3 regions of the Paenibacillus sp. LC231 genome follow, and region 3 is predicted to be linked to each of the others. Evidence: predicted binding sites of a transcription regulator. Region 3 holds the regulator's gene; each other region holds the start of a gene.
What was found. The regulator Rex, encoded in region 3, represses fermentation and respiration genes when NADH is low (regulators of the CRP and FNR family bind a similar motif). The targets are predictions, from matches to a motif close to TTGTGAAATATTTCACAA.

Region 1 (10,116 bases), on a different contig from region 3:
CCAAGCGGAGCAGCATCAGCTGGCTCATCTGCTTGTGAAGCTGGCTCAGAAACGAACGGCTCAATAAGGCAAAGCGTGAGATGGAAATCCTTCCCGGCTGACTTGCCGTGGAAGGATTTTTGGGTTCAAGAGTAGTAATTAACATACTTATAGGGATGTAGGGATGTAGGGATGTAGGGATGTAGGGATGTAGGGATGGATATTAATTTCTATACATAATATGCATGCAAGCTAGACGTGCTGGTCTGCCTCCGCCTTCGTTATCATATCGAGGTGCGGTGCAATGATGTGGTATCTGGGTGCGCAATGATATGGTATCTGGGTGCAACGATATGGTATCCGGGGCAATGTTATGGTATTGGGTGCAACGGTATGGTATCTGGGGCAATGTTATGGTATCTAGATGCAACGATATGGTATCCCGGGCAATGTTATGGTATTGGGTGCAACGGTATGGTATCTGGGGCAATGTTATGGTATCTAGATGCAATGATATGGTATCTGGGGCAATGTTATGGTATCTAGGTGCAACGAAATCGCTATGACGATGGCCAGAACCCTGCCGAACGCCGAGGCTAACGGACATCAGATACGTTATTTCCCTGTTATGAGGTCCATTTATCGTTCTAACGGACACCAGAGCCGTTATTTGGCCTGAAAACAGCCAAAATATCGTCTTTCCAGATGAATAACGGATCTCCTGTCCGTTCGATTCGCTTAAAACCCCATTTTTTGCGAAATAACGTCTCCTGAGTCCGTTAGACTTCGAGTGAACGCGGGACGCTCCTTCATAGCTCGGCAAGACTATCAATTACCGCTCTTCTGTCGAACTGTCAGACGTACACTCTACCGTTGGCCTAACATACTATTTGGTACATCCTGCGAACTGCTCCATATTGATCTCCAATGTCTTCGTTACATGTGAGCCATAGAAACAAATGAAGGAATAGTAGGGGGAGTTGCCTGAATGTCTCTGGTGATTCATGAGCAGAGAAAGCCCAAAATGCAGCCTTTTTATTGGGTGATTACATTTGAAATGCACGTGCTGGGAATACTGCTTGGCCTGGCGCTGACACTGGGTCCCTTGATGCTGCTGTACCTCTGGGCCAATGTCTGGACCTGGATGAGTCTGGTTGCCATACCCGCCGGTATCTTCATGATGATTCGTCTGTCCAGAAGCCTGAAAGGGCATATCTGGAACAATACGCATCTGGACGAGTATTTGTTATACGAAGATTTTATTGAATATGAGAGATGGGACCCGGAAACGAAAGACTCCCTGAAGGGGAGCCTTAGAATCGGTGACATCAAGGAAATATACTATGGGCGATACATCTTTCAATTCAGTTATGCTTATAAGAAGAGCAAAATGACCGAATCCGTGCCTATGGCGGAGTTAATGCCGATTATGTATCTGGTTGCGGGAGAAGGGCAGACGGAACGGGCGGTGGCCATTCCTTTCACGGATCCGATGGAGGCCAACCGGTGGCTGGAGGTTATCGGCAGAAGGGACATTCCCTTATACCTGACATCCATCATCATTCATGATCTTGGGGATGAATCGGTTGCGTCTTTGCTTCGCGAGGACGAGGATTTAGAGCGTGCCGAATTTGATGGCAATATGGAGCGGCAATTCCGGCCTTACCTGGACCGTCTGGTACAGGAAAATGAGGAGGAAGACCGGGAATTGACGGAGGAGGAGCTTAATCAGCTGGAATACGAGATGAAACTCCTCGAGTACGAAGAGACGCTGCAAAAGCGAAGATCGGCTTTCCGTGGAACCGGTTTGCTGGCTTGGCTGATTTTTCCGGTTCAGTTCGCTATCGGTTATTGGCTGACACGCCAGGCAGAGCTGGGTAACGCGGACCCGGAACGTCCGTTAGTCCCCATTTTACTTGTTGCACTCTCCGCGATCCTGTTTTTCTTCCTGGTGAAATGGATGCGCTGGCTCCAGATTATCATGTTCTCGTTGATTACCTTTATATCGTTTATGTTTTTGGATTTTTCCGAGATCGAAACGGATCCCTCGTACCAAATGTCCAGCATGCTCCTTGCTATAGCCATGCTGTCACTGCCTGTGGTCGGTCTCTTCTATTTGGGCATCCGGCATGTGCGCAAAGGTCGGGATGCGAAGAATCTGCCGCCGATGCCGGGGGCGTATCAGCCTCTTTCCGACAACGAGAAGCCGGGGATCCAGCCCGGAGACCATCTGTCAACTTAATACGAAAACGAGAAAACGCACCCTTCACATTTGGGGGTGCGTTTCGTATCGGTATCTGTAGGTTTCCATAGGTTGGCTCGTAAAGGCGGTGTCGAGCTTTTTCTTCTCGCCGGGGGCCAGGGTTACGTTCTTGTACATCTCGGTGAAGACTTCATCATCGTTCTTATCGTACACGAAAAGGGTGATGTGACCATGATATGTTTGGCTCTCATGGTAGTTGCCGGCATAGATCTCCATGTCCGCATCATCCTCGTTTTTATAGGCGCCAGCATGGACCACTATGTAGTCTTCAAAGCTTTGGAGCTCGGAACCCGCCTTCTTGTCCTCAAAATTCTGATCTAAATCGGTCAGCATCGTTTCTTCTTTGTAAAGCGATTCCTGGGTGATAAGACCAATGGGGATCGTCAGTATAAAATAGAAGGCCAGCGTCGATAACCCGGTGCTGCGAAGCACGGTCTTTCGGTCATAACCCCCTTTGATTAAGCCGATGAAGGCAATCAGTGCCAGCACAATGACAATGAGATGCCATGGGGATACAAACATTTCGGGATACAGTTTCATTTCTTTTCCTCACTTACTGTTGTTGAAATACAGAATATTGCAATATGTCTCCAAACCTTAAATCATTACCCTGCTTACTTGCTGATTAAACAGCTGTTATTAGCCTATGTAAATTTTGTTTGAAGAGGTTATACATTCATCATAATGGATTTGCGGGCAGCGGGGTAGAGGCGTTGGAACTGAAATTTGGTTTAAAGCCATTTATTCGATATGATGGAAGGAGATTGGCTAGGCTGTAGAGCTTGGAAGCATGCCATCCATTCAAAACAAGCCGGGAGGAGATTCGAAATGTCAGTTTACGAATATCATGCAACAAATACCAAGGGTCAGGATGTCTCGCTTGATCAGTATGCAGGCAAGGTTCTGATTATTGCAAATACGGCAAGCCAGTGCGGACTTACGCCGCAATATGGAGAGCTTCAGCAGCTGTATGACCAATATAGCCAGCAAGGACTGCAGGTTCTTGGTTTCCCGTGCAATCAGTTTGGCGGACAGGAGCCGGGTACAAGTGAAGAGGCCGAATCATTCTGTCAATTGAATTATGGCGTGAATTTCCCAATCTTTGCGAAGATTGACGTGAACGGGGAAGATACGCATCCGTTATTTCAATATTTGAAATCCGAGCAGCCAGGACCGAACGAAGGCGGAGAGATCGCTTGGAATTTCACAAAGTTTCTGGTAGACCGCGAGGGCAAGGTGGTTCAGCGATTCGAACCGCGAGATACGCCGGAATCGATGAAGGGCGCCATTGAATCTCTGCTTGGCTAGTGGCACAAAGTAACGATTACATTAACAGGGCTGTTTCCTTGGGGGATATTCCTCTGGGGAGAATAGTCCTGTTTTTTTGGATTTTTCATGGCACATTCCGTTAGACCAGTCGAAGCAAGATCCTCCAAGGCAGAACGTATAGGAGAGGATGAACGCTTGAATTTCATGAGGCTGGACTCCTAATAGCTTACCCTGATACAGAACCTGTATTCTTGATCTAATCTTGAGTATTGGCGATGAGAACATCATGAGCATCAATGCTCTTTAGGTCAACATCTTTTATCATTCCAATTATGTGAAATTATGAACAATGTGTGAATAACGCAATTACCTATTGAAATGTGAAATTAATCACATTATAATAAAAGCATTAAGTGAAAACATTCACAAATAATATTACCCGTCACCACATTCATGCTCAACAAGCGTTACCAAGCATGAATCCAGGCAAAAGTGCTCATCTTAATCAAATATACAGCTTCATACTTGGAGGAGGAAAAACCATGAAAGTAGCAGTTATCGGTTGTACCCATGCAGGAACGTCCGCCATCGTGAATACCGCCAAACTTTACCCGGAAGCACAGATCACCGTTTATGAACGCAATGATAACATCTCATTCCTGTCCTGCGGCATCGCGCTTTACGTCGGAGGCGTTGTAAAAGACCCTGACGGTCTGTTCTACTCTTCGCCTCAGAAGCTCGACGAGCTGGGTGTTGAAACCAAGATGAAGCATGAGATCATTTCGGTGGATACGGATAAGAAAAGCTTGAAAGTTCGGAACCTGGTTACAGAAGAAATTTTTGATGATGCCTATGACAAACTGATTATCACAACCGGATCATGGCCAATCGTACCGAAGCTTGAAGGCATCGATCTGAATAATATTCTGCTCTGCAAAAACTATAATCATTCCAATGCGATCATTGAAAAAGCGCAGGAAGCGAAACACATTACGGTTGTCGGCGCCGGTTACATCGGCGTAGAACTGGTCGAAGCCTTCCAACAGAACGGCAAGCAGGTTACCCTGATTGATAGTGCCGACCGCATTCTGAACAAATATCTGGATCCTGAATTTAGCGGCAAGATCGAGGAATCCTTCCGTGAGAAAGGGATTGAGATGGCCCTTGGCCAGACCGTGACTTCTTTCCAAGGCAAGGATGGCAAGGTGAACAAGGTTATCACCGACAAAGGTGAGATCGACACGGATCTCGTGATCCTCTGCATCGGCTTCCGTCCGAATACGGAGCTGGTGAAGGGTCAGGTAGAAATGTTGAAAAATGGCGCCATCGTCGTGGATCAATATATGCAAAGCAGCAAGCAGGATGTATATGCAGCAGGCGATTGCTGCTCCGTGCACTATAACCCGACCGGCAAAATGATGTATATTCCACTGGCTACTAACGCAGTCCGGATGGGTACGCTCGTTGCACGCAATCTTGTGTCGCCGACAACCCCGTATATGGGAACGCAAGGTACGTCGGGATTGAAAATATACGAACACAACATTGCGTCGACGGGATTAACCGAAGGAGCCGCCAAGGACGAAGGCTTGAAGGTGGAGACGGTCACCATTACGGATCATTACCGTCCGGAATTCATGCCTACCTTCGAAGAGGTTACGCTGAAGGTGGTATATGAGCAAGACAGCCGCCGCATGCTTGGTGCACAGGTCATTTCCAAAGTGGATATGACGCAATCGATTAACACGCTGTCGGTATGCATACAGAATCGGATGACGATTGATCAATTGGCCTTCATCGACTTCTTCTTCCAGCCGCATTACAATAAACCGTGGAATTTCCTTAACACGGCTGGACTGCAGGCATTGCCGGCGGTCGAAACAAAAACACCGGTACATTCGTAATTGATTCACCAAGAAGACTCCCTGATTCGGGGGTCTTTTTCTTGTTTTTGAAGGATTATGGATTTTGACAGCGAATTGGAAAATATCCGGACATGTAGATTTCGACTTTCAGGAGGTAGGATAAAGTATGAATAAAAAAGTAATGTTGGCCTCAGCTGCATTGTTCTCCATGCTGCTGACGGCCGCTTGTTCCAATGATCAGGCAGATCCGCCTGCAGAGACTCCGCCGGCTGTTGTGGACAGTGGGGGGACAGGTCAGACGGGGACGTCTGAAGAACAGCCGCCTGCAGAACCCCAAGGTGAAGACCAACCGGCCGACAACGCAGAGGTGAAGCCGATCGGCGAACCTGCCGCAGTGGGCGATACGGTGGATTATCACGGCACGGTCATTACGCTGAACGGCGTACGTGAATCCGATGGTGATGAATATTTGAAGCCCCAGCCCGGCCATACGTTTAAGGTGGTTGACATTACCGTGAAGAACAATGGCCAGGAGCCGCTGGTCATCTCTTCCGCGCTGTCTTTTTCCCTGACGGATTCGAGCGATCTTAACTATACGGTTCCCATTACGGATGACGTGAAAATGCTGGACGGCACCGTTGCCCCAGGCGGCGAGCTGACAGGTGAAATACCGTACGAAGTGAAGCAGGGGGTTAAGGGACTGCAACTGAGTTATGGCGATCCGATGAAAGAAGGAAGAGCCATTTGGGCAGTGGAATAAAAAAATAATATTGGTTTCGGGATGTACGAATGATGAAAGGATTTTGCTGAGGCAAGGTCCTTTTTTCTATGTGATTGTGAAGACGCTGCTTTACATGCGGGAATGTTTTCAGTATGATTAAACCGTACAGTCGGTTTTTTAGCTGTGAGCGGTGTTCATCATCTTCACAGATTCATTTTTATTAAGAGAATCAGGTTTTGGTACGTGAATTCCGGACTATTATTTCCAAGCAAGGAGTGCTTACATCGATGTCTTCAGAAAAAGCGCAGCGAAAGCGCGACATGATTCTGGATAAAGCGAAGGAACTGTTCATCCAGCGCGGGTATGCGGCAACATCCATGGATGAACTGGTCAAGTATACGGGTGCCAGTAAGGGAAGCATCTACTATCACTTTGAGAGCAAGGAAGATTTGTTCGTCAAGCTGCTGGCGAAGCAGAATCAGGAATGGATGGAAGCCTGGGACGATCAAAAAGCCCGTTACGCCAGTTTCGAGGAGAAGCTGTACGGCATTGCCGATCATATGGTCGACGACTTCCAGAATCCGCTGACCAAGATTGCGGAGGAATTCTATATCAATCAGCCGGAGAATAAGACGATTTTGGGCGAGTTGCTGGCCATCCTGCAAGGTCCGCGCACGCTCTACCGCGAGATTTTAGCGGAAGGAGTAAGCGAAGGGCGAATACCTGCAGAGGATGTAGAGGAAATATCCATCATATTTGCATCGCTGCTCGATGGGATGTCGGTGTCGCACTTTGAACGGTCCCAGGAGGAATCAAGGCAGCTGTACCGCAAGGGAGTCACTTATTTTTTAAGCGGTGTGTTATCGAGTCGAGGATCGTAGTGTACCGGAGGATTTATCGGAAACGCTTCTTCTCGATTTGCAAGCGGGGCGGGCGTTTCCGCATAAACATATTTAAACCGAATAGTCGGTTTTAATTAGGGGGATAAAACATGAGGCATTTGTTTGGCAACCGCGCGTTTGTGCTGCTGATGGTTTCGGATTTCATGCAAAATATCGGGATCTGGATCCGCAACATGGCATTGTTGTTCTTCATTATGGAGAAGAGCAACCATGATCCGGTTGCCGTATCGCTGCTTACCGTAATTGAATACGCGCCGATCTTTGTGATCTCCATGATTGGCGGCGTGCTGGCGGACCGTTGGCGTCCCAAGCGAACGATGATCTGGGGGGACATTCTCAGCTTTTTATCCATATTGCTTATCCTGTTCGTAGTGTATGCGGGATATTGGCAGGCCGTGTTTGCGGTGACCCTGGTTTCGGCTGTTGTATCACAATTCTCGCAGCCATCGTCCATGAAGCTCATCAAGCGCTGCTTGCCGGCTGAGCATGTGCCCGCGGCCACGGCTTTGTCCCAGACCTCAATGTCGCTGTTTATCATTTTGGGGCCGATGGTCGGTACGACGATTTATCAAGCTTTTGGATTACAGGCATCATTAATCAGCTTGTTGGTTCTATTCGGTGCTTCGGCGATCGTGCTAATGTTTCTTCCTTCCAGTGTGGATGAACCCTCTAACAATTCGGAATCGACCGGTTCCTTTATGAAGGACATGAGGGCGGGCTTCACTTATATCGGTTCCAGTCGGCTGTTGAAGGTGATGCTGGTGGTCTACGTTTTATTGGCGCTCGGCAGTGGACTTGTTCAGCCGCTTGATATCTTTGTCATCACGGAGCGTTTACAGTTGGCAATGTCCAGCGTTCAGTGGTTCACCGCGCTAGAGGGCCTAGGTATGTTAATTGGCGGCGTCCTGGCTGCTGTCATTGCGGGGAGAGTGAAAGGGAATTACTTGTTGTTCGCCGGGCTTGCCTTCCTTGGCCTCTCGACCTTTGTCGAGGTGCTGTCTCAGTGGCCGATCCTGACCGGCACGATGCGCTTCGCAACTGGGGTGCTGATGGCGATGGCGCAGACGGTTCTGATGGCCGTGATGATGCAGCAGGTGGAAGAGAAATTCATCGGTCGGCTGAATGGCGTGATGACGCCGATGTTTACCGGCATGCTGCTCATCGGCTCCGGGTTTACGGGATGGTATATGTCGGTAACCTCCATTGTGGTCGTGTATTTTACGGCAGGCGCGCTCTTCCTGCTGTCGTCCTTGATTAGCATGAAGCTTCCGATCTCGAACGTTCCGGCTCAGGAAAAGGAAACGCCTGTTAGAGTAGAGACTGCCGCCGAGGCATAGGATAGTGGTTAGAACTTGTTGCTGGTAAATTGGCATAGGCTGCTGGTTTAGAACGTGTTGCTGGTAAACTGGCATAAGCTTGCTGGTTTAGAACAAGAGGGCTGGTAAAAGCACCAACCAAGCGGTGTCGGGATTATTTCCTGGCACCGCTATTTTTATATGTACCGCTGGCTCGAATTGAGCGAATGATTGATCTTAAACGTGATCAGGGCAGCCAGAACACAAGGCTGTCCGATCCTGACGCACAAGGTCGTGATATAATTCACGTTCTTGCTCTGGCGGCTGCGGTACAATATGGGTAACTGTAACTGTAACTGTAACTGTAACTGTAACTGTGACTGTGACAGAAACATCAGAAGCTGCATTCGGAGATTTCAGGACGGAATGCGGGAGAAATGGGGGAACGGCCATGGCCTATAACAAGCCTGATCGCATTGCGGAGATCACCGTGGAGAACGGGGTGAAAAAAGCACATAACTCCGTCATGAACGTAACGATATTAGGATTTTTGGCGGGTGCTTTTATCGCGCTCGGCTTTTTGCTGGATATTCGCGTGATTGCCGGGGCGTCCGAGGCTTGGGGAGGCATTGCCGGTTTTATAGGCGCGGCGATATTCCCTGTCGGACTGATTCTTGTATTGCTCGCAGGCGGAGAGCTGCTGACGGGCAACATGATGGCCGTGTCCCTGGCCAGATTCAAGAAGCGGATTTCCACGAAGGAGATGATACGGAATTTGGCTCTCGTCACGGTAAGCAATATGGCGGGGGCGTTGTTCGTCGCTTACTTCTTCGGTCATGTGACCGGTCTGACAGGCAGCGGCGTTTATCTGGAGAAGCTGGTGGATATGGCGGGACACAAGCTGGACGACAGCTTCCTGCAGGCTTTCTTGTCGGGCATCGGCTGCAACTGGCTCGTAGCGCTCGCCGTGTGGCTGTCCTACGGATCGGACCAGATGAGTGGCAAAATTCTCGGGATCTGGTTTCCGACGATGGCGTTTGTAGCCATCGGCTTTCAGCACGTGGTGGCCAACATGTTCCTCATTCCGGCCGCGATATTTGAAGGGTATTACAGCTGGGGTGAGTATTTCATAAATTTCATTCCGGTTTGGCTTGGCAATTTCGTCGGAGGCGCGCTGTTTGTGGGGGCTGCCTACGGGACCGTATATTTGAAGAAGAATGATAAGGTTGAGGTCATTCCACGCGGCGAACAAGATGCTGCGCTGCCTTCCGCTCCGGCTACCGCCACTGCTCAACAGGTTCATTCTGCGTAGAGTGTTTCTTAATACCGTAAGTCTGGCAAAAGTCAAACAGTGGAAAATAGCTGCGATGGACCCGTCCTTTAAGAAGGGATCGGATGATCGCAGCTTTTTTGTTGTTGGCGGAGCGGACTCTTTGTATAAGGCGCAAAAGAACAAGCCCCCTATTTTTTTAAAATGGTAAGGCACCGTCGTAATAATCACATCTCTCCGATACAGTAAATGTGCACGGATGAGCAAGCTGGATTGATTGTGCAGGAAGTTATGCCAGCCCTTCTTGGGGATGAACTGCGGGATGATCACGGAACCTGGTAGTCGGATTCGCTTGCCTTCCGCTGTACGGTATGGATAATGCCATATAAAACAAATTCGCCATGCCGGTCTCGGGGGAGGAGACATGGGCATGGCGAATTTTTGGGAGTGGTCCATGATTTGGCAAGGAAGAGAAAGGGTCTGGGTTCCTCTTCGTTGCTCTTGATAGGAATATACCCGGAAGGAAGTAGAGTGAATCACCGATGCAGAAAA
Region 2 (10,116 bases), on a different contig from region 3:
CAGCTGGTCCGTCGACGAAGTGCTCAGCCCTTACGGCAACGAAAATGTCACCGTACAATGGTCGATCATAGCAGACGCCATGCATATTAGCCGGCATGTCAAAGGCAGACACGGCTACGGCGGGATATGGGGCGGCAAGAACACCAGCTTTCATCATAATTTGATCGCCCACAACTCCAGCCGCAACCCGGCGTTTGACAGCACGGCAGGCAATTCCCATGATTTCCGCAATAACGTTGTTTACAACTGGGGATTCTTTGCTTCGTACGGAGGCAAAGGCGCGGTTACCAATATGATCAACAATTATTACAAGCCCGGACCTGAAACGGAAGTGGTTCGGTTTATGAATGCGGAGAGCACCGGGAGCTACTATATTGACGGCAACGTTATGGACGGCTATCCGAAATATACTCAGGATAACTGGTCCGGCGTTCATAAGTATCCGGATTACGTGAAGCTGGAAACTCCCGCTTCCTTTGCCAATCCACTGCCGACCGAATCCGCCGAAGAGGCTTATGCAGCGGTTATGCAAAGCGCCGGAGCCACCCTGCCGAAACGGGATGCCGTCGATGCCAGAATCATCCATGACGTTATTCACCGAACCGGCATGCATATCAACTCTCAGAATGAAGTAGGCGGATATCCGCTAGTAGAGATGGTTAGATCCACGTTAGAAGATGATGATCATGATGGTATGCCGAATGATTGGGAGATCGCTCGCGGGCTGGACCCGAGAGATCCGAGTGACCGCAATCTGGCCAATGAGGAAGGATACACGAATCTGGAGCTGTATTTGAATTCCCTTACGGGAAACGGATCAGCTAATCCCTCTGCAGTCATTACATCTCCGGCGAACAACACGGTGGTCAAAGCCGGATCGAACGTGACGATTGAAGCGTCCGTTTCGGATGAAGACGGAAGCGTATCGAAGGTCGAGTTTTACCGGAACGGAGAGAAGGTTGGAGAGGATGACAGCATGCCGTTCCGCTATGAGTGGACGGACGCTGCGGACGGTACCCATTATTGGACCGCAAAAGCGATCGACGATACGGGAACGATGGCGTTCTCGACGAGCGTGGTCGTTCATGCGAACACCGAAGGGAGCATCAAGCCTTGGAAGTCGGCAGATATAGGCAGTCCGGGAATACCGGGACACACCCAGCTTGGTGACACCCTCGGCGAAGTGACCGTCAAGGCAACAGGAGATATCGGCGGCACGAAGGACGTCTTTCATTTTGCCTATCAGGAGATCGAGGGGGACGCTGAAATTGTGGCCCGGGTTGAAAGCATTACCCCTACGAATGAGGAAGCGGAAGCGGGCATCATGTTCCGCGAGAGTCTGAAGGAGGATGCTCCATTCGTTTCCCTGGTCGTCCCTTATATTCGTACAGGGAAAAGAGGTGTTACCCTTAGTCGAGCCGAGGAGGGCGGAGAGGTTGCGAGAATTCAGCCGGAGCAGGAATTTCAGTTGCCTTATTGGATCAAGCTTGTCCGTAAGGATAACCAATTCACATCAATGATCTCTCAAGATGGAACCAGCTGGACCACGGTCGGAAACGTCCAAGTCGATTTGCCTAAGCAAGCCTATGTCGGCCTCGTGGCGGATGCGGGAAAAGTGAACAATGAGACATGGAAATACAATACCTCGACATTTACCAACATCAATATATCGGCAGATACAGGCAGCGGCCCGAAAACCGTATATTATGTGAACGATGATTTTGAAAACCTTGAAGCTGGCTCCGTACCTGACGGATATGGAGTGATCCCGCAGCCTCAGGATGCGGATCATACTGTAACCGTGGAGGAAGTCCCCGTCAATTCTACGGGCAACGATTCGGAAAAGGCGCTGAAGGTATACGATAATGCTGTTGGCAGCACAGGGTTTACCATCAACTTCCCGAGGCAGGCAGGCACGGTCGTTGTCGAGACGGATTTCATGTCACCGGCCATGCCCGGCACTTCGGTGCTGTTTCATATCAAGGATGCAGAAGGTACCAAGACGCCGATTGCTCTTGAGGTGCGCAAGCCTCAGCTACCGATTCAGGAGGATGCGTACGCCCTGGTTTACAAGAACAAAAATGGCCAAGATGTTAAGCTGACCGGCCTCCCGGCCGCCAACCGCTGGTACAATCTGAAGGTCATTGCCAATGCGGCCGCCAACACCATGGATATTTACGTGGACAACGTGCTCGCAGCGGGGGGGGTTGAGCTTAGGGACGATATGCGGACGTTAGGACTGGGAAGCGCCTTGTTCGGCAGAACGCCCGGAACTGGCAAAGGAACCTACTACTTCGACAACATCAAGGTATACGTGGAACCGGCAGCCGCACCTAAAGGACTACGGGCGATCCCTGGGAACGGGAAGGTTCAACTGGATTGGGATAACGCAAAAGGTGCTTTATCATATTCCGTCAAAAGAAGCACCGCAAACGGGGGGCCGTACGAGGCCGTGGCATCAGATCTGAGTGCTTCCAATCCATCGTATACGGATACAAGCGTAATCAACGAAACCACTTATTATTATGTGGTTACCGCCGTGAGTGATTTAGGAGAAAGCGATCCCTCGAACCAAGTGCGTGTCACGCCATCGGTGAACGCCGTGAAGCCGCAAGCCCCGACGGAGCTCACGGGACTTAGCCGCAACACCCAGGCTGATCTCACCTGGCAGCCGGTGGAGCATGCGGTCACCTATACGGTGAAGCGAAGTGAAAGTCAGGAAGGGCCTTATATTGAGGCAGGACGCGTAGAAGAGCCCTTCTATAGAGATACGGGGCTTGTAAACGGTAAAGTCTACTATTATACGGTAACTGCGACTAGCGTTGCCGGCGAAAGCGAGGCGACGGACCCGGTCGAGGCCCGCCCGGTGGCGCCGCTAGAGTCGCCAGCGGATGTTAAAGCGAGTGCCGGTGATGCATCGGCTGTAATCTCGTGGAATGCCTCACCCGAAGCTTCGAGTTATCAGATCAAGCGAAGCACCGTTCACGGCGGCCCTTACACGGTCATTGCCGATCAAGTAAAGGATGTCAGCTATGAGGATAGCGGCTTGGAGAACGGGACGGCCTACTATTATGTCGTTTCCGCACATAACGGCACCGCCTCCAGCGCGAATTCTGAAGCGGTTCGGGTCATTCCATTCCCAGCGAATACCACGCCGCCTCCGGGTGATCTTCGACTAAACCCGGCCAAAGACCACGTTAAGCTCTCCTGGTCAGCCGTAGAAGGAGCAGCTTCTTACCAAATCAGAAGGTCGGAATCAAGAAGCGAAGCAGGAAGTATCATCGCCTCTGATTGGCGGCAGCCCGGATTTATCGATACGGATGTCGTTACCGGCAAAACCTATTATTATTCGGTCCAGTCGGTGAACGAGAACGGACCGGGAGCCGGAAGCGACCCTCAAGGAGCAACGCCTGCTTTCGTCATCGTCGTGGCGAAAGACGGCACAGGCATGTTTACCAGCGTTCAAGCCGCGGTGGACTCCATCCCGGAGGGCAATACGGACCGAACGATAATCTATATCCGTAATGGCATCTATGAGGAACAAGTCACTGTTCCGAAAACGAAGCATGCCGTGAGTTTTATCGGCGAGAGCAAGGAAGAGACGGTGATCACCTACACCGGTATTACCGGTACCGGATTCAATGAACGTGCCACCGCCGTCGAATCCGATGATTTTACCGCCGAGAACATCACGTTTGCGAATGGAGCGGGTCCTCAAGGTCCGGCGCCCGCAATCGATCTGAGGGGAGATCGGGCCTATTTCAACCATGTCCGCATGCTCGGATATCAGGACACGTTTTTTGTGAACAATGCCGGGAAACGGGTGTACGTGAAGAATAGCTATATTGAAGGAGCGGTGGATTTTATCTACGGACCAGGAATCGCCGTGTTTGACCAGAGCGTCATTCACAATGTCCGTTCAGGCGGATATATAACCGCTGCCAGCACGCCGGAAAATCAGCCCTACGGATATTTGTTCCTCAACAGTAAGATTACAGGAACGGAAGGAATCGAAGATGTCTACCTTGGACGTCCATGGAGACCCTTTGCCCATGTGCTGTTCATGAACACGGAAATGGAAGGAATCGTGCACGATAAAGGCTGGCATAACTGGGGACGACCGGATAACGAGAAAACCGCCAAATACTATGAATATAGCAATACCGGACCTGGTGCGGCAGCCGAAGCCCGCGCGAATTGGTCGAAGCAGCTCACGCCGGAGGAAGCGAATCTGTACACGATTCCAATGATGTTGAAGGGATCGGATGGTTGGGATCCGACCATGATGCCGGTTCTTCCGCAGCCTTACGGGGAAGAAGACGATACACCTCCGCACACATCGTCCAAAATAACACCGGAAACACCTAACGGCCTGAACGGCTGGTATACGGTGCCGGTTACTGTTGAATTGAGTGCGGAAGACGACGGTTCAACTGTTACCGAAACCGTCTACAGTTTAGACGGTACCACCTGGATTCCGTACTCGGGGCCGATCGTTCTGGACCGGGAAGCGGCCGCGGCTGCGATATACTATCGCTCCGTCAACGCTGCAGGTCTTGAGGAAAGCATCCAATCCATTGTATTGAACATGGATCTGTCCCCACCGGAAATTCACGTAGAAACACCGGCACAGGAGGGAGGATGGAATGTCTCCAGGGATTGGACGCCGATCATTGAAATGAGCGATTCCGTTTCCGGCGTCGACGACAGCCGGACGGCTATCAAGCTGGACGGTAATCCCGTTCAATCCGGTGAAGCCATCCCGCTGTATCAGCTTCCGCTCGGAAGTCATGTCTTAACCGTTGAAGGAGCAGATCTTGCGGGCAATACGGCAGTTGCTGAGATTGAATTTCAGACGGTGACGAGCACCGGCGATATGATCGCTTTGATCGAACGGTTCCTGAGCAGCGGAGAGATTGGGAATGCCGGTATCGCCAATAGTTTGACGAAGAAGCTGGAGAAGGGGAATATGGGCAGCTTTGAGAACGAAGTCCGGGCACAGCGGGGCAAACATCTGTCGGAACTGGCGGCGGACATCCTGCTGCGGCATGCCGAGGCATTAAGGGAAGAGATTATATAAGTTCTAAAGCCCTCAAAATTTGAATCAAGCTGGATATCATGATGCTTCTAGTCCAGAATCCACAAAACAGGGATGGTGAGATCCCTGTTTTGTGTTGCTCTGGCTCCCGTAGTTCTCGGATCCTGAACGTTCACATAGTGTTCCATTTCAGTATGACTGCAATCACATGTACGGAGACAGGAGTTTCATATACTTGGGTTGTAAGAGTGAAATAGTTCACAAAGACGGGATTTAGTCTAAGGAGGTTTGACTATGAGTTCATTCACGCTTCAGAGCCAGGTATCCGATATTGTTACATCCATCCCGCAAACGGCGGATTTATTCCGATCACTCCGGATTGATTTTTGTTGTGGAGGGCAGGTGCCACTGGAAGAAGCGGCTAAACAGCGTAATTTGGAACCTGCCGCCGTACTGGAGAAGGTTCAATCCCTGGAGAACAAGTTTGCCGACTATCAGGAAAGCCGTCCGGCTTCACTGAAGGAATCCGAATTGATTGAATACATCCAGCATAAACATCATGCCTTCTTGCGGGATGAATTACCTGCTTTAACGCCGTATGTGACGAAGTTGGCCCGTGTACATGGGGAGCATCATCCCGAGCTTCTCCGGGTGCAGGAGCTTTTCTCGGATCTGAAAAACGAACTGCTGGATCATACGAAGGATGAGGACGAGCATGTATTCCCGCTTATCTTGAAATTTGTTGCAGAGCCTAACCACCAAGCTGCAGCGGAGCTTAAACTGCATGTGTCTGAGCTGGAAGATGAACATGCTCACGCCGGCAGATTGCTTCAAGAGCTAAGGGATGTAACCGCTGATTTCGAACTTCCCTCGGATGCCTGCGGCACGTATCGGCTGGTCTATCAACGGTTGGCCATGCTTGAAAAGGACACCTTCGAGCATATCCATCTGGAAAACAACATATTGTTTGAGCGGATTCGACAAGCGGTATAACGTTGGTTAGAACCCCTTCTAAGCTGGGTGAGGAATTGCTCGGATGACTATCGAACGTGTAAAATAACGCCCTAACAATAACGCCCTAACCTTATGGTTAGGGCGTTATTGTTAGAGCGTGATTAGCGTGCAGACTCCTTCCCCGGGAGGGAGAAGAGATCAAATAAAATTCACTTAACTATTCCCTGTATTCAGTCGATAAATATATCAGTTGGAATTATTCGACACAGGAGGGTTCATATGGATTATTCGAAATTGGGAAAACAATTCATAGGCGGGGTATGGCGAGACGGTAAAAGCGGTAAAACGCTGCCTGACATCAATCCATATAATGATGAGGTCATTACCGCTTTTCAAATCGCGAGCGTTGCAGACATTGATGATGCCTATCAGGCTGCCTATCAAGCTAAGCTGGAATGGGACAAAATTAACCCTTACCGTAAACGCGACATCCTAGAAAATGCTGTTCAATATATTGAGTCGCATGAGGAAGATATTACGTCCATTATCGTTCAGGAGCTGGGCGGAACGCGTCTGAAGGCGGCATTCGAGATCGGTCTTGTGAAAAATATGATTAAGGAAGCGGCTACGTTCCCCCTTAGAATGGAGGGGAAGATTTTACCTTCCACTGAAGATGGCAAGGAGAACCGACTGTATCGGATCCCGGCTGGCGTGGTTGGGGTTATCAGTCCATTTAACTTTCCTTTCTTCTTGTCCATGAAGTCCGTCGCCCCGGCATTAGGTGCCGGCAACGGCGTCGTGCTGAAGCCGCATGAGGATTCACCGATTACGGGTGGAACGCTGATCGGCAAGATTTTCGAAGAAGCGGGTATACCGAAGGGCCTGTTGAATGTAGTGGTGACAGATATCAAGGAGATTGGCGATGCGTTCGTGGAGCATCCGATTCCGAGAATCATTTCTTTCACGGGTTCGACCAAGGTTGGAAGCCATATTGGTCAGTTGGCCGTCAAGCACTTCAAAAAGCCGCTGCTGGAGCTCGGCGGGAACAGCGCGTTCATTATACTGGAAGATGCTGATATCGATTATGCGGTACAAGCGGCAACGTTCAGCAGATTCACGCATCAAGGCCAGATCTGTATGTCGGCCAACAGGATTCTTGTACAGAAGCCGATCTATCAGGAATTTGCAGATAAATATAAAGAGAAGGTCTCTACCCTTACAACAGGTGATCCGAGCGATCCGCAGACCATTATCGGGCCCGTCATCAACCATCGGCAGGCAGAAACACTGGAGAAGCTGATTGAGAAGGGCATTGAGCAAGGTGCAGTTCCCCTGGTGCGAGGGAATATCACCGGCAGAATGGTGGAGCCTACCGTCCTCGTTAATGTCAAACCGGATATGGAGGTAGCGCAAGAGGAGTTGTTCGGCCCGGTTGTGTGCATCATCCCGTTCGAAACGGAAGAGGAAGGCATTGCAATTGCAAACAATACACGTTTTGGGCTCAGCGGTGCAATTCACACCTCCAATCTTGAACGCGGGGTAGAACTGGCGAAGAAGGTCCATACAGGAATGATACATGTGAACGATGTCACGATTAACGACGAACCGATTGTAGCATTTGGCGGAGAGAAGCAGTCGGGGTTGGGTCGTCTGAATGGGGAATGGAGCCTGGATGAATTTACGACCATGAAGTGGATATCGGTTCATTACGGACAAAGGAAATTCCCGTATTAAGGGTTGGGGGAGATAGGCATGAATAATGTGACTGAAGAGCAAACACAGCATGAGCTGATCAGCGCCTTTGTAAAGGTGGCTCCATTGCTGAAAAGTCTTACGAATGATGACATCACGATTGGCATTTATGATACGGAGAAGCTTATCATCAACATTCCGGGAAGAACCTTTTCGCTGAATGTCAAGCCTGGGGACCCGCTAGTGGAGGGGGACATCGTAACCGATGCCATCCGCAATAATAAAGCTTTATCGGCTGTCGTTCCGAAAGAGCTGTTTGGATTTCCGCTAGCTGCACGCGCGATCCCGCTTCACGACGAACAAGGCAGGGTTATCGGCGGTGTAGGCATGGGGACAAGTCTTGAAAAAGCGAATGCGCTGTTTGAGATGGCCGAGAGTTTTTCGGCAATTGTTGAACAGACCACAGCGTCCATTGAAGACATCAGCCAATCGATTGCTCACCTGACCGAACGTGTAACCGATGTAACGAATCAAATGACGGATGTCAGCTCCAGCGCGCAGCAGATTGGAAAGATTTCCAGCGTTGTTAAGGAGATTTCGGATCAGAGCAATATGTTAGGTCTTAATGCTTCTATCGAAGCGGCAAGAGCTGGGGAAGTCGGGAGGGGGTTCTCGGTCGTTGCCGATGAGATTCGGAAGTTGGCGACAAGCTCCAAAGAGAACGTGGATCAAATTAATGGCATTACGAAGAATATTCAGGAATTTTTGCAGCGCTTAAATCATGCTTTTTCCGATATCCACACGCTTACCGATACCCAGTCAAGGGCGATTCAGGAATTCTCTGCAACGATCCATGAGATTAGTATCAAAGCAGAGGAGTTAGCGCAGGTAGCTGAAGAAAGCCTGTATGCAAAAGAAAACAAGCAATAGAAACTCAGAATACTCTGTGTAACTTAATTTTATACAGGCCGATAGAGCAGAAAAGAGCAGAAATACACCTATGATGTATTTCTGCTTTTTATTCGATATGCTGTGGCAATGCACCATGATGCCGATGAACTCTCCGTCGTGATCTTCAAAAGATATCCGGTTCATATCTAATGTTGATATGCTTTTTAAGCTAATCGCTAGGGTATTTTCGCTTCGCTGCTTGGTTTATTATTATATAATGGGTAATTTTGAAAGCGGTAACATTCGACGTGACAAAGATCCGTATAGGTCCACGAATCCATTTGAAGAAAGGTACAGTGAAGAGGATGACAAAGACAAGCAAAGCCATATTGTTTCAAGGTGACTCCATAACGGACGGGAAGTGGGGGCGCGACAACGATCTTAATCATATTCATGGACATGGCTACGTATATCTTATTGCCGCTGAGCTGGGCTATGCACTAGCGGAAAGCCAGCCACAGTTCATCAATCGAGGGATCAGCGGCCATCGCGTCTCGGATTTGTACGCGCGTTGGAATGAAGATGCGATTAGCCTGCGACCTGACCTGATCAGTATGTTGGTTGGCGTTAACGACGCAGGTCGGATCATCGAAGGCTCGCCAAGCGGAGCTACCGACAGGTTCGAAAAAGCATATCGTCACATACTGGAGGAAACGAAAGAAGTGCTTCCACAGACGGGACTGGTTTTATGTGAGCCATTCGTACTGAAAACGGGCGCCACCGTGCAGAATTGGGACAAATGGCGTCAACGGCTGGATGAATATAGCCTAGTTGTCCGGCAATTGGCTCAAGAGTTTGAAACGCTGTTTGTCCCTCTGCAAGAAGCGTTTGATCATGCGGCAAAACGAGCAGGCGCAGAGTATTGGATATGGGATGGCATTCATCCCACGACAGCCGGGCATCAATTGATTTCACGTGAATGGCTGAGGGTCGTGCAGAATAGTCCATTCGCTATAAGTTGAACAGATACATAAAGTAACTCGCTCGAAAGTTCACAGATAATCAAGTCAGTCATGTTCTTGTGCTGGTTGCACCTTATGATTTTAAAAAAATCGACTTTGATGATCCCGGCCGGTTCGAAGCCTGGCTGTGTGCTCAAGATTGGATCAGCTATAGATCATACGCAGATTATGGAGGGAACACTTCAAGAAAAGACACATATGCGAATCATGCACGTTCTGCCGAATCTTCATTCCATATTAGCCGCCACAGAACACGGTTCGGGAATAAGTGTCCGATATTTAATGAACATTGTTTTTTATCTGGCTAAGTGATAGATCGACTAAGCCATCTTCTATGATCCCTCTATGGGATGGGTATAATGTTGAAGCTCATCCCAATGAGGCGTAGCTATGTTCGCGCGTATCTTCAAATGATCAAAAGCTTGGTGTAACGCAGTCATCTCGTTTGATGACACAGCCTTATCACTCAGCAGGATTTTGCCAATCGGGGTTGACAACATTATCTTCAACAGGATGTAG
Region 3 (10,116 bases):
TATAGCCTCTCTCTGGGAAGCATTGTCCGGCACGGTGGGCAGGGAAGTTCAAGTGCAGACGGCCCGTGACCGTTTTAGCGGGATTGCCACAGGACTCAACCGAGACGGCGCGCTGTTGGTTCGCAATCATGATGACGAGCTAATCCCCGTATATTCCGGTGAAATTCTTTTTGATACCAGGTAAATGAAACATGGTGAAATCGTGGCTCGAATTTGTTATACTATGACCAAGAGGCGGTATCGTCATGAGCGAATTGCACTCTTCAGCAAGTAGAAATGAACATTTTTTAGAACACCTTCATAACTGTTATGCCGGTTACGTTGGATTCTGCTCTGAGCCGAAAGGACCGAGACAGAAGGGACGATCGCGAGTGACTCTTTTTTGCCTTTCGGACTTTTTAGCAAGTATGTGCTAAAAGGTTTTTTTATTGTGTCTAACTTATTTACACAAAGGAGGCTGTGTCACAATGGCAGGCAAACAACCACTGAACATTGTAAAGATGAAGAACATGAAGAAGAAGGGTGTACCGATCACCATGCTGACCGCGTATGATTATCCTTCCGCCAAGCTGGCGGAGGAAGCGGATATTGATATGATATTGGTAGGCGATTCCCTCGGTAATGTCGTGCTTGGCTATAACTCCACCATTCCGGTAACGCTTGACGACATGGTATACCATACCCGTGCAGTCGCTCGTGGAGCGGAAGAAACGTTCATCGTAGCGGATATGCCGTTTATGACCTACCACGGGGATATTGATGAAAGTCTCCGCGGGGTGCGGAGATTGATGCAGGAAGGCCATGCGCATGCCGTGAAAATGGAGGGCGGAGAAGAAATCGCCGGCACCGTGAAACGGATTGTACAGTCCGGCGTACCGGTGCTGGGCCATATCGGGCTGACGCCTCAGTCGGTGAATCAGATTGGCGGCTACCGCATACAGGGCAAGGATGCCCAAGACGCGCAGCGGCTCATGAATGATGCGAAGGCACTTGAAGCGGCAGGAGCATTTGCCATTGTATTGGAGCTGGTAACGGAAGAGGCAGCGGCGGAAATTTCCAAAGCGCTGAGCATACCGACGATTGGCATCGGAGCAGGCCGCTACTGTGACGGTCAGGTGCTGGTATTCCATGATATATTGAAGTACGCGTCCCCTTATCGGGACAAACGTTTTGTGAAAACCTACGCCGATGTCGGTTCCATCATCCGTGAAGGCATCACGCAGTACGTGAAGGAAGTGAAGGACCGCTCATTCCCGGCCGAGGAGCATGTCTTTAAGGCCGAGAATCATGCAGGTTCCGAAACGACAACCACATTATATGGGAGTCAAAAGGAGAAGGTGGGCACGACATCATGAAAGTGATTCGCACCATTGCGGAATTAAGATCAGAACTTAAGGACCGCCGAGAATCCGGCAGTGGTCCGGTAGGACTTGTGCCTACGATGGGTTATTTGCATGAAGGGCACGCCAGCCTGATGCGTAAGGCGCGGGAAATGGCAGGTACGGTGGTCGTCAGTATCTTTGTCAATCCGATTCAATTCGGACCGGGTGAGGATTATGAGACCTACCCTCGGGATGAGGGACGCGATCTGGCGTTGGCGGAATCCGAAGGGGTGAATGTGGTTTTTATTCCAACGGTTCAGGAAATGTATCCCCAGCCGACCAAAACGAAGATTGCCGTATCGGACATTACGTCATTGTTGTGCGGGGCCTCCCGTCCCGGGCATTTTGACGGTGTTACCACGGTTGTTAATAAATTGTTTAATATCGTAAAACCTGACTATGCTTTCTTCGGCATGAAGGATGCCCAGCAGGTGGCCGTGATTGAGCAAATGGTACAGGACCTGAACATGGACGTGACCATCGTGCCTTGTCCGATCATTCGCGAAGCTGACGGCCTTGCTCTAAGCTCGCGCAATGTGTATTTGAAGCCGGAAGAGCGGGAACAGGCACTTGTGCTGTCGGGCTCATTACGGACGGCTCAGGAGGCAATCCGGCAGGGACAAGCGACGACGGCAGGAGAGATCCGTGCGTTTCTTCGGGATTATATATCCCGGTCCCCGCTCGCAGACATTGATTATGCAGAATTGCTCACTTTCCCGGAACTTGTTCCTGTGGAAGATTCATATCGCATTGCGGATGAAGGCAGAACCGTCATTATGGCGCTGGCCGTACGATTTGGCCGTACCCGCCTCATTGACAATGCGTTACTTCAACCAAAAGTAGGGGGATCCCATGTTTAGAACAATGATGAAATCCAAAATCCACCGCGCGACGGTGACGGAAGCCAATCTGAACTATGTGGGCAGCATTACCATTGATGAGGATCTAATGGAGGCTGCAGATCTTCTGGAGAATGAAAAAGTTCAAATCGTGAACAATAACAATGGCGCCCGTTTGGAAACGTATGTGATCAAAGGCGAACGCGGCAGCGGCGTGATTTGCCTGAACGGGGCAGCTGCAAGGCTTGTACAGCCTGGCGACAACGTCATCATCATTTCTTACGCCATGATGTCCAAAGAGGAATACGACAATCACACCCCAACGGTCGTGATCGTTGACGAATTGAATAAGCCGGTAAACACGGAATACCGTGAGGTTCACGCCGCGGTTCTCTAAAGGTCTTCTAAGAACCAAAATGTGTCGGGACCTTAAAGGGATGAAAAGACCGTCTTCTACAGAAAATGAGTTCAGGTCGACGCACTGATCTCATTTTTCCGCTAAGGGTGGGATGCAGCTATGTTTCAACATGTATTCGCTGAAATGAACAACATGTTAGATGAAATTGTGAAGCATTACCCTTCTGCTCAAGGTCCCCAAAAACAGGCGCTGGTACAAAACTGGAACATGCTCAAAAGCATGAGCGAGGGCATTATCGAGGAATGGCTCCATTTTGAAGAGAAGATGGCCATCTTCCGCGAGAGTGCCGCCTCACCTCCGGTTTTTCCACCGACCGAAGCGCCTGAATTGCAGCTTGATGCATTTATTCGCGGTCAAGGTTATTACAAGTTGTTGATGTTCCAGCCGGCCATACAGCAGTTTGAGGCGGCCGCCACCGTATTTCCGGAAAGCCTTCTGATCAAGCTGTATATTGCGATGTCCCATCTTTATTTGGGGCAAACCATACCAGCATCCGATGTGTTGGTGTCCATCCTGCCCCTGGCAGACAACAAGAAGATGCGGGCGATGATATACAATGCGCTTGGATGCATCGAGGTGTTGAATGGACAGCAAGGGAAGGCCGAGGAGCATTTCGCACTGGCGATTCACAGCGACCCGACGCTTCCTGACCCCATTATCAATCTGGAGGTCTGCAAGCAGAATCGCGGTGAGCTCCAGTACGGCAGCCAATTGATCTCTTTGCTGTAAAAAATCAAGCTAAAACAAGAAGCGATGTCAGAGCTCATCCTTGAGACTTTGGTATCGCTTTTTGCCGTATGGAGCTTACGGAGGAGTGCGGGGATTTTTTACCCGGAATGTTCAAAACCCGCAACTTCTGGTATGCTGTTAATTAGTCTGGAGGAAAGGGATTTTATCGAAATGAAATTTGCCGTATTGGATTTTGAAACCACGGGCAACCAGTCAGCAGATGAGATCATTCAGGTTGGACTGGCCATCATCGAAGAGGATCGAAGCATCTCCCGCGTATACGGCACCTATGTCAATCCCGGGATTCCGATCCCTCCTTTTATTACCGGTTTGACCGGCATTTCCGACCGTGATGTAGCGGATGCTCCGTCATTGGAAGAAATGATGATGGAACTCGTGCCCATGCTCGACGATGTTGTATTGGTTGGGCATAATGTCGCTTTTGATTTTAACTTTTTGCAAAATGCACTCGATCGCTGCGGCTATTTACCGTTCAGCGGCCGAATTCTAGATACGATGCACTTCTTAAAAATATGTTTTCCCTCGCTGCCTTCTTATCAGCTTGGGATGGTGTCCTCTCATTTCGGCCTGGAGCATGACCGTCCGCATCAGGCGGACAGCGATGCACTTGCCACAGCCTATGCGCTGCTGAAATGCCTGGAGGAGATCGATGAGCTTCCACTGCTTACCGTGCAGCGGTTAAGCGACCTGTTTGCCGACGAGGACAGCGACTTGGCCTGGTTCTTTGACGGCATCCGTGCCGACAGGGAACTCCAGGCAGTACAAGCCGGAGACACCCATACGTACTATCGTCAATTCGCCCTGGCTGTTGACGATTGGAACGATATAACGCCTGCCAGGGATGAGACGGCGCCTAATCCCTTGGCTGATGTAAGCTTTGAGCAATACATGAATGATGTCCGTGAACGTCTAAAGGAAACGCTGCCTCATTACGAGAGCAGGGATGCCCAGGACATGATGTTCCAGGAAGTGATGCAGGCACTCGATAACAATAAACATCTATTGATCGAAGCCGGCACGGGAACAGGCAAATCCCTCGGGTATTTGCTGCCGTCGATTTATCAAAGCGTGAAGCAGGAACAGAAGGTTATGGTGAGCACGCATACGATCAACCTTCAAGAACAGCTGCGTGACCGGGATATTCCCCTGCTCACCCAGGTTGTTCCTTTTCCTTTTAAAGCGGCTATTTTCAAGGGAAGAGGCCATTATTTGTGTTTGAGAAAATTTGAACATAAAATAAATAGAAGAGATTTTCATACCCCGAAGGAAGATGTGATCACCGCGGCGCAGATGCTGGTCTGGCTGACCCAGACGGAGAACGGGGATGATGAGGAGCTGAACCTTGGCGGTCGCGGAGGGGATTTCTGGGAGACCATTTCCAGTGATTCGGATTCCTGCCTGGGCCGTGCCTGCCCATGGTTCCGCAAATGTTATTATCACAGGGCCAAACATGAAGCGGGCATCGCGGATGTTGTCATTACGAACCATTCGAAGCTGTTCACCGACGTGAAAGCGAATCACCAGCTGCTTCCTAGTTATGACCGTCTCGTCATCGATGAAGCGCATCATCTGGAGGACGTCGCCGGCAAGCACCTTGGCTTGCAGATGAAATATTTTTCGGTTGTCCACACGTTGACCCGTATGTACAAAGACAGCCGCAGCGGTCAGCTTCCGGCTCTTCGCCAGCTGCTGCAAGCGTCATCCCATGAGAAGGCTGCCGAGTGGTCTTCCGTCATCGACCGGATTTATCCGGATCTGATCACCGTCAAAGAGAATTGGGACCGGCTCAGCGATCAATTGTTCGGACTGCTTCCGGAGCGCGGAGACGCGACTCCGGGGGATGCCGGTCAATTCTCGCTTCGCTTATCGCCTCTGAAGAAGCCGAAGGATTGGAATTCGCTGGCCGAGCTGGAGCATCAAATTCATCTGACGCTGGGCGATGTCGTTCGCAAGGGTGATAAGCTGATTGCCGAAATGAAGGAAGATCTGGACGACTACAGCGCGGACAGTCTGTTAACAGACCTATCGGGTCTGTTTAAGGACCTGGCGGCACACCGCGAGGACCTGAGGACCTTCATGTCGCTGAACGATGAGGGTACGGTATACTGGATGGAGGCGAACGGCAACTTCCGCGGCAAATCGCTGCAGCTTTATGCGGTGCCCGTCGATGTCAGCACCCACTTAAAGGAATTGTTTTTTGACAAAAAACAAAGCGTGATCCTGACATCGGCGACCTTGTCGGTGGACAAATCGTTTCAGTTCATGATCGAGAATTTGGGTCTTCAGGAAGCGGCAGATAACGGCAACCTGAACACGGTCCTGCTGCCGTCCCCGTTTAATTACAGGGAGCAGGCTCTCCTTGTTGTGCCGCGCGATTTTCCGAGCGTGAAGGGCTCGGTCGGGGATGCACTCTTTGTGAATACACTTGTGCAATCATTGGCTGATACGGCCATCGCAACGCATGGTCGCATGCTTGTCCTGTTCACCTCGTACCGCATGCTGCGTCAGGTGCATGAGCCCTTGAAGGAGGCGCTGGGATCCAGCGATATTACGGTACTGGGACAAGGGATGGACGGAACCAGCCGTACCAAGTTAATCCGGAGATTCCAGGATAGCAGCGCTTCGGTTCTGCTGGGCACCAGCTCCTTCTGGGAAGGAGTAGATATACCCGGTGAGGCGCTCACCTGCCTCGCCATCGTACGGCTGCCGTTCCAACCGCCGAATCACCCTCTGGTCGAAGCCAAGAGCGAGCTTCTGCAGCAGCAGAAGAAGAACCCGTTTATGAAGCTTTCGGTTCCGCAAGCGGTCATTCGCTTCAAACAGGGATTTGGCCGACTGGTACGGACCGCGCAGGATAAGGGGATTGTCATCGTCTACGATACTCGGGTCATTGAATCCTATTACGGGAAGTATTTCTTATATTCCTTGCCTGGACCGAAGATGGAGCACATGCCGACAGAGGGGATCGTTCCCCGAATTTCGGAATGGCTGCAGGAAGAGGCAGGCATAGAGAACCAAGCTGAATAAAGTGAAACCATGAACGAGCACAAACAAATGTAGTTATTAACCTATTATTAGGGGGAGCATGCATGAAATCGGAAAAAATTTCGGAAGCCGTGGTCCGCAGATTACCTGTATACTTGCGCTATTTGAATGAGCTTCAGAAAAGGGAGGTCTCCACGGTTTCCTCCCAGGAACTGGGGCAGAAACTGGACCTCAATCCTGCTCAAATTCGTAAGGACCTAGCGTATTTCGGTGATTTTGGACGGAAAGGGATCGGATATGACGTATCTTATCTGATCGAGAAAATTCGCCAGATTCTAAAGCTGGACCAGAAGATCAATGTCGCATTGATTGGGGCCGGTAATCTTGGACATGCATTATCGAATTACAATGCATTTCTGAAGGACAATATGAAGATTGTGGCGGTTTTCGATTCGTATTCTCCCAAAGTTGGTATGAAAATTAACAATTTGGTCGTACAGCCGATGGAGGAGCTGGAGAAGACGGTTCATGAGTACGGCATTCGTATCGGGATTATCACCGTTCCGGATTTTGAGGCGCAGAATGTAGCGAATCAACTTATCGCGGCAGGCATCGAGGCTATCCTGAATTTTGCACCGACCATCCTGAAAGCTCCAGCCCATATCCGGATTCATACGGCAGATTTTACTACGGATTTGCAGAGTTTGGCCTATTATTTGGATAACGGCAAGGAGGATGCAGCACATGACGACAACGAAGTGGATGATTAAAAACGGAACGTTTGCAGTACTAGAGGAAGGCAGATCCGTGTTACGCGGATATATGGTCGTTGAGAACGACCGGATCACCTACCTGGGTGAAGAAGAGCCGACTGTCCAAGAGGGAACAGAAATCATCGACGGAACCCAACTGTTTTTCCTGCCTGGATTGGTGAACACGCACGGACATGCGGCCATGTCGCTTCTTCGCGGGTATGGCGACGATCTGGCACTACAGGTATGGCTTCAGGAAAAAATGTGGCCGATGGAAGCCAGATTCACGGCCGACGATGTATACTGGGGAACCTCACTCTCCGTGCTGGAGATGATCAAAGGCGGAACCACGACATTTGTGGATATGTATGATCATATGGATCAGGTTGCAAAGGTAGTGGAGGACTCAGGCATGCGCGGCGTTCTGACACGCGGTGTCATCGGATTATGTCCGCCTGAGGTGCAGCAGCAGAAGCTGGATGAGGCGGTTGCATTCGCGAAATACTGGCATGGTCAGGCTGACGGTAGGATTACGACGATGATCTCACCGCATGCACCCTATACGTGCCCGCCGGATTTCATCGAAAAATTCGTGCAAGCATCACATGATTTGAATTTGCCTTTGCATACGCATATGTCCGAAACGGAAACGGAAGTAGCTCAAAATGTAAATGACTACGGACTTCGCCCTGTTGCCCATCTAGAGAAGCTTGGCATGTTCTCCCGTCCAACGCTGCTTGCGCATGCCGTCCATCTAACCGATGAAGAAATCGAAATTCTGGCCAAACATCAAGTTATGGTTTCGCATAATCCAGGCAGCAATTTGAAGCTTGCCAGCGGCATCGCTCGCGTGCCTGCACTGCTGAAAGCCGGGGTCACCGTGTCTTTGGGTACTGATGGACCTGCCAGCAATAATAATCTGGATATGTTTGAAGAGATGCGGCTGGCCGCACTGATCCATAAAGGAGTAAGCGGGGATCCAACCGCAATTCCAGCATCCGAAGCGCTTCGGATGGGTACAGAATATGGAGCCAAGTCAGCCTTCCTTACGGATATTGGTACGCTTGCGGTAGGTATGAAGGCAGATATGATCGCACTGAACACGGATCAGGCGCACTTCCTTCCGAAGACGGATTACATTTCTCATGCTATCTACTCCGCCAGTGCGAAGGATGTTGAGCATGTATGGGTTGACGGCAAGCAGGTAGTGAAGAATGGCGCGAGTCTTACTCTCGATGAGGAACGTATCCGCCGGGAAGCGCAGCGTGCCTTTGAGCGTCTTACAACCCTCTAGGGAATAATCAAGGGGAGCGAGGAAGACGGATTTGAAGAAAAAAACGAAGTGGATATTGCTGAGTGTATCCGGCGTGCTGCTGTTACTGCTTGGTTTACAGCTCTATTATTCATATGTGATGAAAGATGCTTGGAATGAAGAAAGAATGGCAATTGCTGCCGCCAAACAACATGGCCAATTGGTTACGTCCGGGAAGACCTATAAATCGGTGTGGGGCGAGGACAATAACTACTGGGTGATAAGCGGGAAGGATCAGGACAATCAAGACCGTATGGTATGGGTGAAATTTACGGATGACAACGTACCTGTTGCAGGTGCCGAGGCTGTCCAATCCGTTTTGCTGAATACGGGGTTGTCTGAAGACCAGATGCGGGATCAGATTTATAACGAATTGCCTGGCGTAGAAATTAAGCGGCTGCTGCCTGGAATGTATGAGGGCGAGTATGCTTGGCAGCTGCAGTATGAACACAACGGTCAGCGCGGTTATCGGTTTTATCGTTTTCAAGACGGTAACACCATCGGTAATGACATTATTCTTCCAAATCAATAAATAAGAAGGAGAGAGGGGCCCTTTAATATTCGCGGGTTCCTCTCTTATTTCTCTATAATTGTAAGCGTATTCAGAAATAATATGGAAAAACTGTTCTAAATATTTTCACAGACATGCATGAAAAAGTATATAAGATGTGATATACTCATACTTGTACAAAATGAGCATATAAACTACATGCATCCCTATATATCGTTGTTATATGTATTATTGTGTTGCAGCATGATAGACAAAATTTCATACAGAAATGAAGGAGGAACTTCATGAAACTACGCATTGTACCTATCGTGCTGACTGTCGTGATCTCAGCATCGGTTCTCTTTGGCGGATGGTTTCTGTATCGGCAGATGGCTTTGCAAAATCCGCTGGCCAATGTTGTGTCACAATATGACGGCGTGAAGGATTCACATATAGATATTAAACAGAATACCGTTACTTTGAATCTTGATTTGGCTCCGGATACAAATTTGCAAGGCCTGGTCCAGCATATTAAGAAGGAAGGCAAGTCTGTGATTGGCAATCGGGAATTGAAAATCCAGGTGGAGGACCATTCCTCGGAAGCACTGGATCAATGGTGGGAGAAGGCGATGCTGTCAGTCGCTGAAGCGATGGATAATAAGCAGTATACCGATATTCAATCATCGCTCGAGCAGCTTGCTGCCCAGTCTCCGAATTTGAAAGCTAAAGCAACGATTGATGACACCAACGTCTATGTCAGCTTGTCAGACGGCAAGTCTGGTAAATTTATAATCTTGCCGCGTCAGTCTGGCAACATGGAGGTGTGGAATCATGCCTAAATTAGCTAAAGAAATCATGTTAGGCTTTATTCCGGTTTTGCTGGTATTCCTTGTGTTTGTCGGCGTGAACATCGTGCCCTTGCTCATCGCTGCAGCACTTGTAGGCGGCTTGTTGTTTATCGCGAAGATGAAGGGCGGCATCGCTGTAGGCGCAGCGAATGAGCGGAAGCGGAAAAAGAGCGGACCTGCCAAGCTGACGTTCGAAGAAATCGGCGGGCAGGATAATGCCAAGCAAGAGCTGCGTGAAGCACTGGATTTTCTGATTCGTCATGAAGACATTAAGAAATTCGGCATTCGTCCATTGAAGGGCATTCTTCTCACCGGGCCTCCGGGAACAGGGAAGACGTTG

Region 1: a site for Rex is predicted at 8,587-8,604, ahead of AK95_RS04845 (formate/nitrite transporter family protein). Genes of this name have one in related genera too.
Region 2: a site for Rex is predicted at 5,285-5,302, ahead of ric (iron-sulfur cluster repair di-iron protein). Genes of this name have one in related genera too.

The regions. Positions count from the first base shown of each region.
Region 1 is NZ_JFOM01000008.1:170,178-180,293, forward strand. Features, by position in the region: gene AK95_RS04805 (DUF3243 domain-containing protein) at 1-67, shown strand, start outside; gene AK95_RS04810 (hypothetical protein) at 968-2,221, shown strand; gene AK95_RS33795 (hypothetical protein) at 2,246-2,782, opposite strand; gene AK95_RS04820 (glutathione peroxidase) at 3,071-3,550, shown strand; gene AK95_RS04825 (FAD-dependent oxidoreductase) at 4,054-5,415, shown strand; gene AK95_RS04830 (DUF4352 domain-containing protein) at 5,543-6,136, shown strand; gene AK95_RS04835 (TetR/AcrR family transcriptional regulator) at 6,385-6,978, shown strand; gene AK95_RS04840 (MFS transporter) at 7,089-8,336, shown strand; gene AK95_RS04845 (formate/nitrite transporter family protein) at 8,746-9,606, shown strand; partial or broken gene AK95_RS35285 (amino acid permease) at 9,760-9,941, opposite strand.
Region 2 is NZ_JFOM01000022.1:58,225-68,340, forward strand. Features, by position in the region: gene AK95_RS33850 (pectinesterase family protein) at 1-5,080, shown strand, start outside; gene ric (iron-sulfur cluster repair di-iron protein) at 5,333-6,031, shown strand; gene yfmT (benzaldehyde dehydrogenase) at 6,272-7,726, shown strand; gene AK95_RS16195 (methyl-accepting chemotaxis protein) at 7,745-8,614, shown strand; gene AK95_RS16200 (SGNH/GDSL hydrolase family protein) at 8,941-9,597, shown strand; gene AK95_RS16205 (ketopantoate reductase family protein) at 9,930-10,116, opposite strand, start outside.
Region 3 is NZ_JFOM01000005.1:252,853-262,968, reverse strand. Features, by position in the region: gene AK95_RS02780 (biotin--[acetyl-CoA-carboxylase] ligase) at 1-184, shown strand, start outside; gene panB (3-methyl-2-oxobutanoate hydroxymethyltransferase) at 468-1,355, shown strand; gene panC (pantoate--beta-alanine ligase) at 1,352-2,242, shown strand; gene panD (aspartate 1-decarboxylase) at 2,235-2,618, shown strand; gene AK95_RS02760 (hypothetical protein) at 2,739-3,368, shown strand; gene dinG (ATP-dependent DNA helicase DinG) at 3,540-6,416, shown strand; gene AK95_RS02750 (redox-sensing transcriptional repressor Rex) at 6,479-7,144, shown strand; gene AK95_RS02745 (amidohydrolase) at 7,119-8,420, shown strand; gene AK95_RS02740 (cell wall elongation regulator TseB-like domain-containing protein) at 8,452-8,970, shown strand; gene AK95_RS02735 (hypothetical protein) at 9,234-9,767, shown strand; gene AK95_RS02730 (AAA family ATPase) at 9,760-10,116, shown strand, end outside.